Regions from separate parts of the Streptomyces sp. NPDC048434 genome, predicted to be linked through region 1. Evidence: riboswitches for the same ligand, from Rfam matches in the RefSeq annotation. Region 1 holds a riboswitch; each other region holds the start of a gene.

Region 1 (3,357 bases):
CGAGGAAGGTGACGGCGGTACGGACCGTGGCGTCCAGCCGCTCCCAGTCCATCGCCTCCTCCCAGCCGGCGGCCTCGTCGCCCAGGTGCGCGGCGAGGTTCACCGATCCCAGGTTGCAGACCGCGGTCTCCCCGTCGTTCGTCACCTCCAGGATCTCGGTGCACAGGTTGGAGGAGTGCACGACCTGGCCGGGCTCGGCGGTCTGGTTGGCGGTGCGGTTGGCGGCGTCCTTGAACGTCATCCAGCCGTTGCCGGTCTGCGCCAGGGTGCGCATCATGCGGGAGTACAGCACCCGGGCCGGGATCTGCTTGAGCGCCCGGCCCTCGGCCTCGGCCTTGCGGTAGGCGGCGTCGAACGCGTCGCCCCACAGGTCCACCAGCTCCGGGGCGTCCGAGGGCGAGAACAGCGACCAGTCGGCGTCCGCCTCCACGCGGCGCATGAACTCGTCCGGGATCCAGTGGGCGATGTTCAGGTTGTGCGTACGGCGGGCCTCCTCACCGGTGTTGTCGCGCAGCTCCAGGAACTCCTCGATGTCGGCGTGCCAGGTCTCCAGGTAGACACAGGCGGCGCCCTTGCGCCGGCCGCCCTGGTTCACGGCCGCGACCGAGGCGTCCAGGGTGCGCAGGAACGGCACGATGCCGTTGGAGTGCCCGTTGGTGCCGCGGATCAGCGAACCGCGGGCGCGGATGCGGGAGTAGGAGAGGCCGATGCCGCCCGCGTGCTTCGAGAGCCGCGCGACCTGGTGGTAGCGGTCGTAGATCGAGTCCAGCTCGTCCAGCGGCGAGTCCAGCAGATAGCAGGACGACATCTGCGGGTGGCGGGTACCGGAGTTGAAGAGGGTGGGGGAGGAGGGGAGGTAGGACAGCGAGCTGGTGAGGCGGTAGAGCTCGGCGACCTCGTCCAGCGCGCGCTCGCTGTGGTCCTCGGCGAGGCCGCAGGCCACCCGCAGCAGGAAGTGCTGGGGGGTCTCGATGACCTGACGGGTGGTGGGGTGGCGCAGGAGGTAGCGCGAGTGCAGGGTGCGCAGTCCGAAGTAGCCGAACCGGTCATCGGCACCGTCGGCCAGCGCCTTGTCGACCAGCGCGTCCAGACGGGCCGCGTGGGTCCGTACGAACTCCGCGGTCTCATCGGCGATCAGGCCCTCGCGGTGGCCGGTTTCGACGGAGGCGGAGAAGGCGACCGCCCCCTGTCCGGCCGCCTCCTCCGCGATGGCAAGGGTGAGCAGACGCGCGGCGAGCTTGGAGTACTGCGGCTCGTCACCGATCAGACCGGCGGCGGCGTCCGTGGCCAGCGACCGCAGTTCGGCCTCGTCGGAGCCCGCGTGCCGGCCGCGCAGGGCGGCGGCGGCCACCTTGCCGGGGTCGGTCGCGGTCAGGTCCGCGGTCAGGTCGGTCAGGGTGCGCAACAGGGCGACGCCCGGACCGTCCTCGCCCGGTCCGCCGTCGGCGGGACCGGCAGGCGTGGCCACCGCGGGCGGCACGACCTCGGCGTCTGACGCGGGCTCCGTTGGCGCGATGGTCACGTGGTGCTCTCCCTCACTCGGCGGGGGCCAGGAGGAGAGGGACGCGACGGGCGCACGCGGGCATGCGGCACCCCGTGTTGGTCAGGGGTGCGCGGGCACACCGCGCGGCGTCCACCGGCCCAACCCTCGGGGCCCGGACGTATCGACGTCCGCACCCATGGCGGTGCGGGCGTACCGTCGGCAGGTCTTCGGACTTCACGGGCGCGTGCCAGGGCCGTTGTTCGGCCGACCGAGCCCGCTCCAACACCGTTGCGGGACAGTTCCGGATTCCCACCGGATTCCCCTGCGGCGACAGCGAGGTCGAGCATACATGTGGTGGCGCCTCTTCACTTGCACCACCACATCTAGTGTGTCGTGAGTGATCACACAGTGCCTGTCAGTGGCTTCCCCCCTGGCCTGCGGCACGCAACCCGGCCCGTCCGGCGCAGCAGGGGAGGGCTCCATGACCGCGCTCGCCGGCCCGCCACGGGCCGCGCCTTGGGGCAGGAAACGGCTACGGGCCGCCGCGCCCCGGGGGACGTGGCGGCCCGTAGCCGTGTGCGGGCCGGTGGTTCAGTGGCCGGCCGGTGCGCCTGCCGTGGCGGGGGGCAGTTCGGCGGCGACGCCCTCGTCGCCGGCGTCTGCCGCATAGTCGGCGGGGCTGGTTTCGTCGGTGCCTTCGGGGGCGTTGACGGCCTTGAGGACGATGGTCAGGACGACCGTCACGACGACGTTCAGGACGAAGGCGGTCAGGCCGATGTAGCCGATTTCACCGATGCCCGGGATCTCCTTGCTGGAGCCGCCGAAGTGGGCCTGGGTCGGACTGGCGACGCCGTATGCCGCGAGCGTGCCGTAGAGCATGCCGACCGCCCAGCCGCCCAGCAGTGCCCAGCGGTGGAACCAGCGGGTGAACAGGCCACCGACCAGGGACGGCATGGTCTGCAGGATCCAGATGCCGCCCAGCAGCTGGAAGTTGATCGCGATCGTCTTGTCCATGGTGAGGACGAAGACCAGCGCGCCGACCTTCACCAGCAGCGAGACCAGCTTGGCGACCTTGTGCTCCTGCTCGGGAGTGGCGTCCTGTTTGAGGAAGTCCTTGTAGACGTTGCGGGTGAAGAGGTTGGCCGCGGCGATGGACATGATGGCCGCGGGCACCAGCGCGCCGATGCCGATCGCGGCGAACGCCACGCCGGAGAACCAGCTCGGGAACATGTCCTCGAAGAGCTGCGGGATGGCCAGCTGCGGGTTGCCCTGGATGTCCGTGCCGGCCTTGATCGCCATGAAGCCGAGCAGCGCCAGCAGGCCCAGCATGAGGGAGTACAGCGGCAGGATGGTGGTGTTGCGGCGGATCACATTGCGGCTGCGCGAGGACAGCGTCGCGGTGATCGAGTGCGGGTACATGAAGAGCGCCAGCGCCGAGCCGAGCGCCAAGGTCGCATACCCCCATTGGGCGTTGGGGCCGCTGATCAGCTCGCCACGCGGTTTGCCGGCGACCGGGCCGGGCTGGGCGAGCGCCTTGCCGGCCGTGTCGAAGATCGCGTCGAAGCCGCCCAGCTTGATCGGGATGTAGATGATCGCGACGGTGATGACGAGGTAGATCAGCCCGTCCTTGACGAACGCGATCAGCGCCGGTGCCCGCAGACCCGAGGAGTAGGTGTACGCGGCCAGCACGGCGAAGGCGATCAGCAGCGGCAGGTCCTTGACGAACCAGTTGGTGTGCTCGCCGCCGCCGATGCCCATCACGTCCAGGACGGCCTGGATGCCGACCAGTTGGAGCGCGATGTACGGCATCGTGGCGAGGATGCCGGTGAGCGCCACGGCCAGCGACAGGCCCTTGGAGTCGAAGCGGCCGCGCA
Region 2 (3,357 bases), on a different contig from region 1:
ACGTCCGGGTGCCCTTGTCGAGCAGGAAGAACACGTCGCAGTCCCGCATGGCCCGTACAGCGGACAGCGTCACATGCGCCGGATCCCCCGAGCCGATCCCGATCACGAGGATCCGTCGACGGTCTTCTCCGGTCATGAGGACACCGCCCCGGACGGCCCCGTTGCACACACGGCCGGGCCAGGGCTGCCGGGCGCGGAGCCGCCGTCAGGGCTGTCCGCGCCGGGCTCCGTCTCTCCGTCGGTCTCGCCCGGGTACATGACCTGGACATCGCGCAGCAGACTGTCCACCACGTCGTCCAGGTCGAGGCGCTTCTCCACCGAACGCAGGTCGGTCAGTCCGGCCCGGAGGGAGACCCGGGACGGTGCGAGGAGCTTGCAGCAGTCCTCGTCCGGCAGCACGGAGATCTCCGCGGTGCCGATGGACCGGGCCTCGTCGATGATCTCCTGCTTCTCCCAGCCGACCAGCGGCCGTAGCACCGGCAGGGCGGCGGCCTCGTCGACGGCGGCCATGTTCGCCAGGGTCTGGCTGGCCACCTGTCCCAGGCTGTCACCCGTCACCAGGGCCTCCGCTCGCGTCCGGCCCGCCAGCGCGGAAGCGGCACGGACCATCAGCCGTCGTTGCGCGACGACCTGGAGCCTGCCGGCCCCCGCGATGGCCAGTTGCTTCTGGGCGTGGCCGAGCGCGATGACATGCAGCCGCCCACCGGGCTGGTAGCGGTTGAGTTCCCGGGCGAGGGCGTAAGCCTTGTACACGGAAGCGGCGTTCGTGTACGGAGCGCCGGTGAAGTGGACGAAGTCGCAGCCCAGTCCACGACGCATCGCCCGGTAGGCGGCCACCGGCGAGTCGTACCCGCCGGAGAGCAGCACCAGGGCACGTCCGCCGGAACCGACGGGGAGTCCGCCAGGCCCCTGGTGACGGATCCAGGAGAGATAGCTCTCCGTGCGGTCGATCTCGACCGAGACCCGCACATCCGGGCTGGAGAGGTTCACCGGTACGGGCCCCAGGGCCTCCTGGACCCGTGCCCCGAGAAAGCGCTCGAACTGCGACGAGGTCATCTCGAAGGTCTTGTCCCGGCGCTTGACCCGCACGGCGAAACTGATTCCGGGTCGCTCGGCACGGGCGCCGGCGAGCGCTTCCACGGCTGCCTCGGTGAGGTCCGTAACGGTGCTCGGGACGCGCAGGGCGGGCTCCACCGAGTTGAACCCGATCACCCGTCGGGCGCGCTCCACGAGGACATCCAGAGGGACCTCGCCGCCGAGCACGGTGACGCTCTGGCCGGACTTGATCCACGTGGAGCCGCCGACGCCCCGCAGCGCGCGGCGGAGGTTGTCGTGCAGCCGCTCGATGAACAGGTGCCGATTGCGGCCCCTGAGGAAGATCTCACCATGCTTGAGCAGGACACAGGGCCCGCTTGGGCGGGGCGTACGGGGAGAAGGGACGGAGGGAACGCTCGCTTCGCCGGGCACGAAACTCTCCTTCGCGAGTCGTCGTGAGGACCGGCGCCGGGCCGCGAACGGGATGCGGGCCCGCCCCGCGCACCACGGGCACGGTGGGGTGAAACGCACCACTCACTCAGCGGTCCCGCTACCGGGTCGCCATGGAGGCGTGCGTGGTGATCGCACCGCGCACGAGCAGTGGCAGGTCTTCGGACTTGTGGGCACATCCCGAAGGACGGGACGCCTACTGGCCGTCGCTTCCCAGGTCACACACGGACCCAGTGCTTCATGACGGCGGTCGTTCCCACTCACCGCTGCGAGGCAGTCCCGGACTTCCACCGGATTCCCTCTTGCGACACCCCGTCTGGCGGGCGGGGTGAACCAGCTGCGGGTCCAGGGTAGACAAGGCGGCGCGTGGCCCGTGCACGAGGCGAAGCTCGACCGGCCCCAACCGTCGACCTGCGCGAGCCGTGCGGCCCCCTCGTTCGAGGAACAGCGAGGGCGCGGGGTCGCGCCCCGGGCCTCGCCGCCCAGGGACGAAACTCCGCATCCGCCCCCCGCGATTCCGCGCCGCCCGTCAGTACACCCGGGTGAGGATCTCCAGCACCTCCGCCTCGCTCGGCAGCAGCGGAGCGTTCTTGGTCACCGCGTCCGCGACCGCTCCCGCGGCGATGGCCGGCAGCATTCCGCGGTCGGCGCCCAGTTCGCGCAGGGGCCGCTTGACGTCCAGTGTTCCGGAGATCTCGCGCACGGCCTGCACCGTGGCCCGTGCCCAGTCGCCGTCCGCGGGCGGGGTGCGGCGCATGGCCCGTCCCACCTGCTCGTACGCGTCCCGGGCCGCCGGAGCGCTGAACACCATGACCTCCTCCAGTACGGCGGCCAGGGCCACTCCGTGCGGGGTTCCGGTGTGGGCGGTGAGCGCGTGGCCGATTCCGTGGACGAGGCCGAGTCCGGACAGGGTGAGGGCCTGGCCGGCGAGGTGGGCGCCCAGCATCAGTGCGGCGCGGGCGTCGAGGTCCGAGCCGTCCCGGTACGCGGTGGGCAGCGCGCCGCTCACCATCGTCACGGCCTGCGTGGCGTAGGCGACGGAGACCGGGTTCGCGCCGCGTGAGGCCAGCGACTCGATGCCGTGGACGAGTGCGTCGATGCCGGTGGCGGCGGTGGCCGGAGCGGGCAGACCGAGCGTCAACTCAGGGTCCAGCAGGGCGATTCGGGGCTTCACGGAAGGGTGACCGAGATACACCTTGCGGCAGGCTCCGGCGTCCTCGATCACCCCGAAGCCGTTGGTCTCCGCCCCCGTGCCGGACGTGGTGGGGATCGCGATGAGCGGCAGTCCGTCGGCCGCTTCCCATAGACGGCCGGCGTCGGCGGCAACCGCGTCCGGATTGCCGACGAGCAGGGAGATGCCCTTCGCCGCGTCGAGAACGGAGCCGCCGCCGAGCGCGACGACCGCGGCCGGCCCGAAGGCGCGGGCCCGCCTGGCGCCCGCGTCGACGTCGCCGGTGGAGGGGTTGGGCGCCACCTCGTCGTGAACGGCGTACTCGATCCCGCCGGAGTCGAGGATCTTCAGGACGCGTTCGACGACGCCCGCTGCGCGCAGACCCCGGTCGGTGACGACGAAGGCGCGGTGCCGGCCCGTGGTCGTGATCAGCTCGGGGAGCCGGTCGATGTGACCGGGCCCGAACTCGATGCGGCAGATGGGGTCGATGCTCAGCGGCGCGAGGCTGTCGCGCTGAGGAGAGGCCATGGGTGCGGCTCCTGATGTGGGTGAGTGTGAGCGTGGGAGCGTGTCCGGCGGTGCCTTCCGGCGCCTCAGAGCACCAGTGCCGCGTCGTCCAGCGCGGCGGCCGGATTCGGCAGACGGAACTCCCGGCCGGCGAGCGACTCGTAGAGGCGGACGGGGCTCATCTCGCCCGCGAG
Region 3 (3,357 bases), on a different contig from region 1:
GGTCCGAGATCGACAACGGGCTCGTGCCGATCGACGACGGTGAGCTGTTCTACGAGACGGCCGGCTCGGGCCCCGCGGTGGTGCTGCTCCACGGCGGCATGCTCGACCAGCACATGTGGGACGAGCAGTTCGCCTGGCTGGTGAACTCCGGCCTGCGCGCGATCCGTTACGACTTCCGCGGCCACGGCCTGTCCTCCACCGTGGCCGGGGACTACGCCAACCACGACGACCTCTGTGCCCTGCTGGACGCGCTCGATGTTCCCGGCGCCGTCCTCGTCGGCCTCTCCCATGGTGCGCGGGTCGCGCTCGACGCCGCCATAGCCCGCCCGGAGCGGGTGACGGCCCTCGCGCTGGCCTCCCCCGGCATCAGCGGCCGCGCCTTCACCGACCCCTTCCTCCTGGAGCACATCAAGGCGCAGGTGGCGGCGATCGGCACACCGGACGGCGCGGAACGGTATGTCGAGCACTTCCTGCGGATGTGGGTGGACGGACCGCATCGCGAACCGTCCGCGGTGCACCCGGGATTCCGCGAGCGGATGCGCGCCTCGGCCGAGGCCAATGTGGAGGTGCATGCCGAGGGTGCGGGTGCCGGTATGCCCCTTGAGGTCGGCGCCGCGGGCCGCCTGGGCGAGATCCGGGTGCCGACGGTCGTGTTCGACGGCGACCTCGACAGCAGTGACATCTCCGCCAATGCCCATGCGATAGCGCTGACCGTTCCCGGCGCCCGAAGAGTCCGGATACCGGGGGCGGCCCATATGGTCAATCTGGAGAACACCGCGCTCTTCGACCGCGAACTCCACACCTTCCTCTCCTCCCTGGACCACTGACCCACCGCGGACCACGGCCCCTGGGACCACCGGCTCCGAGGGCGGCCGCGGTGGCAACGACCGCCCCGTGGAACGGCCGGCCGCGCCCGGGGAGTGCTCCCTCCCGGGCCACGGGCAAGCCCCGTGCACCTCACCCCTCCCTGGTGGCAGTTAGAGTGACCGGGCCGTGGTGTTCGGGAAGCCGGTGACGGACCTTGTGGTCCCAGACCGGAGCGGCCCTCGCCACTGTGATCGGGGAGTTTCCGCCCCTTCCGCAGGCGCACGGCGCGCCTGCGGCGCCACTGGCCGCGGCCGGGAAGGCGGGGGCGGGCGCGTGCACCCGTAAGCCAGGAGACCGGCCACGGCATCTCACGAACTGATCCACGAGGTGCTGGAGCGTAACCGCCGGATGGTCCTGTCCACCGATACCCGACCCACCCCTGCCTCCACCGCCTTCCGCTGGCGCCGGCAGGACACCGTCCGCACCGCGGGCCTGATGGCCGTCATAGCCGGTCTGCATCTCATCGCCTTCGGCGTGCTCTTCCTGCTCGTGGTGCCCCATCACTACGCGGTGGGCAGCCAGGTCTTCGGGGTGGGTCTCGGCATCACCGCATACACCCTCGGTATGCGGCACGCCTTCGACGCCGACCACATCGCCGCGATCGACAACACCACCCGCAAGCTGATGGCCGACGGCAAGCGGCCCGTCTCGGTCGGCTTCTGGTTCGCCCTCGGCCACTCCAGCATGGTCGTCGCAATGGCGGCCCTGGTGGCGGGCGGCGCCCAGCTCGCGGGCACCCTGCTCAACGACGAGTCCCGTACGCACCAGATCCTGGGCACGGTCGGCACCACGATCTCGGGCACCTTTCTCTACCTCATCGCCGCCCTCAACCTGATCGCCCTGACGGGGATCTGGCGGGTCTTCCGCGGTATGCGCAACGGCCACTACGACGAGGCCGAGCTGGAACAGCGCCTCAATGCGCGCGGCTTCATGAACCGCTTCCTGGGACGGTTCACCCGCTCGATCTCCCGTCCCGGCCAGATGTTCCCGCTCGGCTTCCTCTTCGGGCTCGGCTTCGACACCGCGACCGAAGTGACCCTGATGGTGATGGCCGGCAGTGGCGCCGCGGCCGGCCTGCCCTGGTACGCCGTGCTGTGCCTGCCGCTGCTCTTCGCCGCCGGGATGAGCCTGTTCGACACCCTCGACGGCACCTTCATGAACTTCGCCTACCAGTGGGCGTTCTCCAACCCGGTGCGCAAGGTCTACTACAACCTCACCATCACCGGCCTGTCGATCGCCGTCGCCTTCTTCATCGGCACGATCGAGCTGGTGACCGTGCTGCACGAGAAGCTCGCCCTCAACGACCCGCTGACCGGCTGGATTTCCGGCCTGGACCTCGGCAATGCGGGCTTCCTCATCGTCGGCCTGTTCATGGTGGTGTGGGCCGCGGCGCTGGCGTACTGGCGACTGGCCGGCGTCGAAAAGCGCTGGGCGGAGCGGGCGGAGCGAACGAAGTCGGCGCAGCGGACGGAGGCGGCGGAACAGACGGGGTCGGCGGAGCAGGCCGCGCCGGGCTCCTGAGGCGCGTCAGCCGCACGCGCCCCGTACGTCCCCGGCGCCCGTATCGGCGTCGGGCCACAGCCGCCCTTTCAGGTGGCCGAACCGGCCGCCGAACCCGTCACCAGATCCGGCCCCCAGCGCTCCAGCGCCGCCGCCAGATCGAGTGGCAGCAGCCGCTCCGGCTGGTCCGAACCGGGCCAGTCCTCCCGCGGGACCCGCCACATCACCTCGAACTCATTGCCGTCCGGGTCCTTGGCGTACAGCGACTTGGCGACGAGGTGATCACTCGACCCCACCAGCGCGCCCCGCTCGACGAGCTGCGCATGGGCCGCGACCAGCTCACCGAGCGTGCCGATTTCCCAGGCCAGGTGGTAGAGCCCGACCCGCCCGGCCTCGGGCCCCGGCGCATCCGGCCCCACCGCGAACAGCGCCAGATCATGATCGTTGAGTGAGCCGGGAGCGCCGAGGAACGCGGCCCGTCCCGGGACCTCGATCCCCACCGCGAGCCCGAGGGCCTCGGTGTAGAAAGCGACCGACCGCGCCACATCACGGACGTAGAGCACCGCGTGGTTCAGACGTCGTACGGACATGCAGCCTGCTCTCCGATCTCCTGCCACGACACCGCCGGGGGCCGCCGTGCCCTCCCCCACTCCTGATCTACCCCGCCCGCCCCGCCGCTGCCCGAATTCCTCCGGCCGGGATCCGGCCGTTTTCGGCCCGGGTGCCCGAAGTGCGGGGAGCGGCTCACTTCCGGGTCACTTCCGGACCAGCAGAACCGCGCCCGCCAGCACCACACCCAGCACCAGCGCGGCCACGCCGTGGACCGGCCGGTGTGCGCGCAGGCCCGGCAGGAGGCGGTCGATGGCGTAGCGGCCGGGCCCGGTCAGCGCCAGGGCCGCGGCACCCGCGGTCAGCAGCAGCTCGTACTCCACGCCCTTGGGCGCGAAGAAGCCGCCGCCCCACTTCACGGCAAGGGCATTGATCATCGTG
Region 4 (3,357 bases), on a different contig from region 1:
CGCGCACCGCACCGCGCAGGGACACCCGCAGACCGTCCTCCTCGTCGATGCCCAGACCGTGCGAGAAGGGCAGTACGCCCAGCGTCTGCCGCCCGGTGAGACCGCGCAGCATCTCCAAGCCCGGCTCCAGCAGCGTGACATCGCCCCGGAACTTATTGACGAGATACCCCGCGACCAGCGCCTGGTCCTCCTTGGACAGCAGCGCGGTGGTGCCGAAGAAGGAGGCGAACACCCCGCCGCGGTCGATGTCGCCGACCACCATCACCGGGATCCGGGCGGCCCGCGCAAGGCCCATGTTCACGATGTCGGTCCGCCGCAGATTGATCTCGGCGGGGCTGCCGGCGCCCTCGCAGATCACCGCGTCGTGGGTACGCCGCAGCTCCTGGAGGCAGTCGGTGACCGTGCCGAGCAACTGCTCCTGGCGCCCCTCGTGGTAGCCCCGGGCGCTGAGCTCGCCCACCGGCTTCCCCAGCAGCACCACCTGGCTGCTGCGGTCGCTGCCGGGCTTGAGCAGTACGGGGTTCATCAGCGCGGTCGGCTCCACCCGCGCCGCGGCGGCCTGCATCGCCTGGGCCCGTCCGATCTCCGCGCCCTCGCGCGTGACGAACGAATTCAGCGACATGTTCTGCGCCTTGAACGGCGCCACCCGCACGCCCTGCCGGGCCAGCCAGCGGCAGATGCCCGCCGTCACCACGCTCTTGCCGGCGTCGGACGTCGTACCGGCCACCAACAGGCCACCGCCGACGGCCCCACCGGATGCCTTCAACCGCCCGTTCACCGGGTCCTCCTCATGCGCCGGGACCCCGGCTGTCGTGAGCCGTACGCGCCACCGCACGTGCGGCCCTGCGCGTCACTGCGCCTGCGGCCGGGCGGGTGGTGCGCAACAGGGCCCGGCGTAGCGCGCCGGCCGCCGGCCGCGCCGCCACCGTCGTCACCAGCGCCAGCACGCTCACCCGGCGCGAGAGCCGCACGGCCCGGGCGATGTCGGGCACCGCGACCGGCGGCGCCCCGTCGTTGAGCACCGGACGGTGTTCCACCCGCCCGCCGTACGCCAGCGTGCCGCCCAGCCGGACACCCAGCGCGCCCGCGAACGAGGCCTCCACGGGGCCCGCGTTGGGGCTCGGGTGCGCGCCGCCGTCCGCCCGCCAGGCCCGCAGCGCACCGCGCCGGTCGGGGCCCGCGAGCACGGTGAGCGCGGCGGTCAGCCGGGAGCCGGGCCAGCCGGCGAGGTCGTCGAGCCGGGCCGAGGCCCAGCCGAAGCGGCGGTGGCGCGGCGACTTGTGCCCCACCATCGCGTCCAGGGTGTTCACCGCCCGGAACGCCACCAGGCCGGGCACCCCGCCCAGCGCGCCCCAGACCAGGGCGCCCACCACGGCGTCCGAGGTGTTCTCGGCGACCGACTCCACCACCGCGCGGGCCATCTGGGGCCCGTCCAGCGCCTGTGGATCGCGCCCGCACAGATGCGGCAGCCGCTCCCGCGCCACGTCCAGGTCGCCCGCCGTCAGCGCACCGCCGACGGCGCGGGCCTCGCGGCCGAGTGAGGTGCCGCCCAGCACGGCCCAGACCGTCGCCGCGGTCAGCGCGATCCGGGCTCCGCCGCGCAGCGGAGCCGGGGCGGCGGCCCGTACCGCGCGCTGCAGCAGCGCGGCACCGGCGGCGGCACCGCCCGCGCACAGCACGGCGTGAGCCGCCCCGTATCCGCGGTGATCGCGCCACAGCCGGCGCTCGACGGCGCCCGCGGCCCGGCCGAAGGCGGCCACCGGATGGCCGCGCCGCGGGTCCGCCGCGATCAGGTCACCGAGGAAGCCGAGGGCCGCGCCGCACGCATATCCCGCGTGTTCGCCGCGCATCGGATCAGACCGCCGCCAGGGCGTGCCGAAGGGGCCCTGCGACAGCGGGCAGTGGAGATCTCGAAGGGCGGCCGGGCATGGCGGTATGTCCTCACTCAGGGTCCGCGCCCTGGCTCGACGTGACGGCGACAAGAGTCTCCTGGCTCCCCGGATCGGCGAGTCCTCCGGCCTTCCAGTCCCTGCGTACGTCATCGGACGTACGCGAGGCGGACCGTGGCCTTCGCTGGAGGAACGCTCCCCGGTGACAGTGGCGGGACCGCGCCGGATTCTCACCGGACTTCCTCATCTGTCGCCGAATGGCTCCGGCAGTCCACCACGCCCCGCGAATGCCCGTCAACTCACCCTTGACCTGCGACGGTGCCCTGTGGCACGCCCTGTGGTGCACGCCACAGCGTGGCAGTCGTGTCACAGACGGTTGCCTGCGCCCCTGATCTCACGTCACTATCTGGTGCACGGCGGCGATGGGGCCGCCGGAAGGGGGCCGGGGGATGACGCAGCGCGCTGACCGCCACGAGATCCGCATCAGGATCACGGGCACGAACAATCCGGAGCAGGACATCGAGGACCTCAAGGCGTGGCTGGAGCGCGAGCCGTGGCTGGACCGGCGCCGGCACGACTGGGAGCTGCGGCCACGGCCGGCGGACGAGAGCGACGACGGCCCCCGCGACATGGCCCTCGGTGTCGACGATCTGATCCTGGTCATCGTCGGCGCCGTCGCCGCCGAAGTCAGCAAAAGTCTCAGCATCGCCCTGCAGGAGTGGCTGCGACGGCGCCGGGAGGAACGCGACACCGGCGAACGGCCCGCCGTCGCGGTCGGGGGCGGCGACGGGGACCTGCACGCGCTCGGCGACGCGGGGCCGGGCGCCGTGGCCCCCGAACGCCCCGATCCCGGCAGCCCGGCGGACGAGAGCGGCAGCACCGCAGGGGACTGAGCCGGATGTCCGAATACGACGCACGGGGCAAGGTCAACCGGGCGCTGCTGATCTGTGTCGACGACTACCGCACGCTGCGCCCGCTGCCCGCGGTGAAGGACAACGCCCGGAAACTGGAGCAGGCCCTGCTCGCCCCCGGCACCGATCTGTTCACCAAGGGCGAGGTCATCACCTGCCGGCCCCAGGAGCCCTGGGAGGTGGAACAGGCGCTGGACGCGGTCACCCAGGAGGCGCGCGGCCTGCTGCTGGTGTACTTCTCCGGCCACGGCCGGGTGGGCCGCGACGGCGGCAATCTGCAACTCATGGTCGGCGCCTCGGAACGGCGTCACAAGACCGTCTCGTGGCAGGACACGGTGCTGTCCTATGTGGACAACGCGCGGGCCGACCGGATCGTGGTCGTCCTGGAGTGCTGTTACGCCGGCAACTCGAGCGAGGCCTTCTACGCCTGCCGCAAGCCCACTTCGCTGCTGATGGCCGCGCAGCCCAACCGCCGTATCTTCAGCGGCGAGGAACCCACCGGAGGCAGCGTCTTCAACCGTGCCCTGGTGCAGATCCTGGAACGGGGCATCCCCGGC

Evidence for each region. A riboswitch is a leader RNA that binds a small molecule or an ion and turns the genes downstream of it on or off. The one in region 1 is predicted to bind cobalamin.
Region 2: linked by a shared signal. The riboswitch ahead of thiI (tRNA uracil 4-sulfurtransferase ThiI) and the one ahead of ACGFWI_RS21765 (ribonucleoside-diphosphate reductase subunit alpha) in region 1 are both predicted to bind cobalamin.
Region 3: linked by a shared signal. The riboswitch ahead of ACGFWI_RS11280 (HoxN/HupN/NixA family nickel/cobalt transporter) and the one ahead of ACGFWI_RS21765 (ribonucleoside-diphosphate reductase subunit alpha) in region 1 are both predicted to bind cobalamin.
Region 4: linked by a shared signal. The riboswitch ahead of ACGFWI_RS36205 (cobalamin biosynthesis protein) and the one ahead of ACGFWI_RS21765 (ribonucleoside-diphosphate reductase subunit alpha) in region 1 are both predicted to bind cobalamin.

Annotation. Positions count from the first base shown of each region.
Region 1 is NZ_JBICXQ010000018.1:59,063-62,419, reverse strand. It holds gene ACGFWI_RS21765 (ribonucleoside-diphosphate reductase subunit alpha) at 1-1,522, opposite strand, end outside; cobalamin riboswitch at 1,684-1,847, opposite strand; gene mctP (monocarboxylate uptake permease MctP) at 2,075-3,357, opposite strand, start outside.
Region 2 is NZ_JBICXQ010000003.1:317,641-320,997, forward strand. It holds gene cobF (precorrin-6A synthase (deacetylating)) at 1-136, opposite strand, end outside; gene thiI (tRNA uracil 4-sulfurtransferase ThiI) at 133-1,467, opposite strand; cobalamin riboswitch at 1,620-1,838, opposite strand; gene ACGFWI_RS05585 (iron-containing alcohol dehydrogenase family protein) at 2,015-3,184, opposite strand; gene ACGFWI_RS05590 (NAD(P)-dependent oxidoreductase) at 3,250-3,357, opposite strand, start outside.
Region 3 is NZ_JBICXQ010000007.1:246,900-250,256, reverse strand. It holds gene ACGFWI_RS11285 (alpha/beta fold hydrolase) at 1-827, shown strand, start outside; cobalamin riboswitch at 978-1,185, shown strand; gene ACGFWI_RS11280 (HoxN/HupN/NixA family nickel/cobalt transporter) at 1,216-2,388, shown strand; gene ACGFWI_RS11275 (VOC family protein) at 2,457-2,957, opposite strand; gene ACGFWI_RS11270 (DoxX family protein) at 3,123-3,357, opposite strand, start outside.
Region 4 is NZ_JBICXQ010000044.1:35,565-38,921, reverse strand. It holds gene ACGFWI_RS36210 (cobyric acid synthase) at 1-778, opposite strand, end outside; gene ACGFWI_RS36205 (cobalamin biosynthesis protein) at 789-1,850, opposite strand; cobalamin riboswitch at 1,983-2,136, opposite strand; gene ACGFWI_RS36200 (hypothetical protein) at 2,339-2,782, shown strand; gene ACGFWI_RS36195 (caspase family protein) at 2,788-3,357, shown strand, end outside.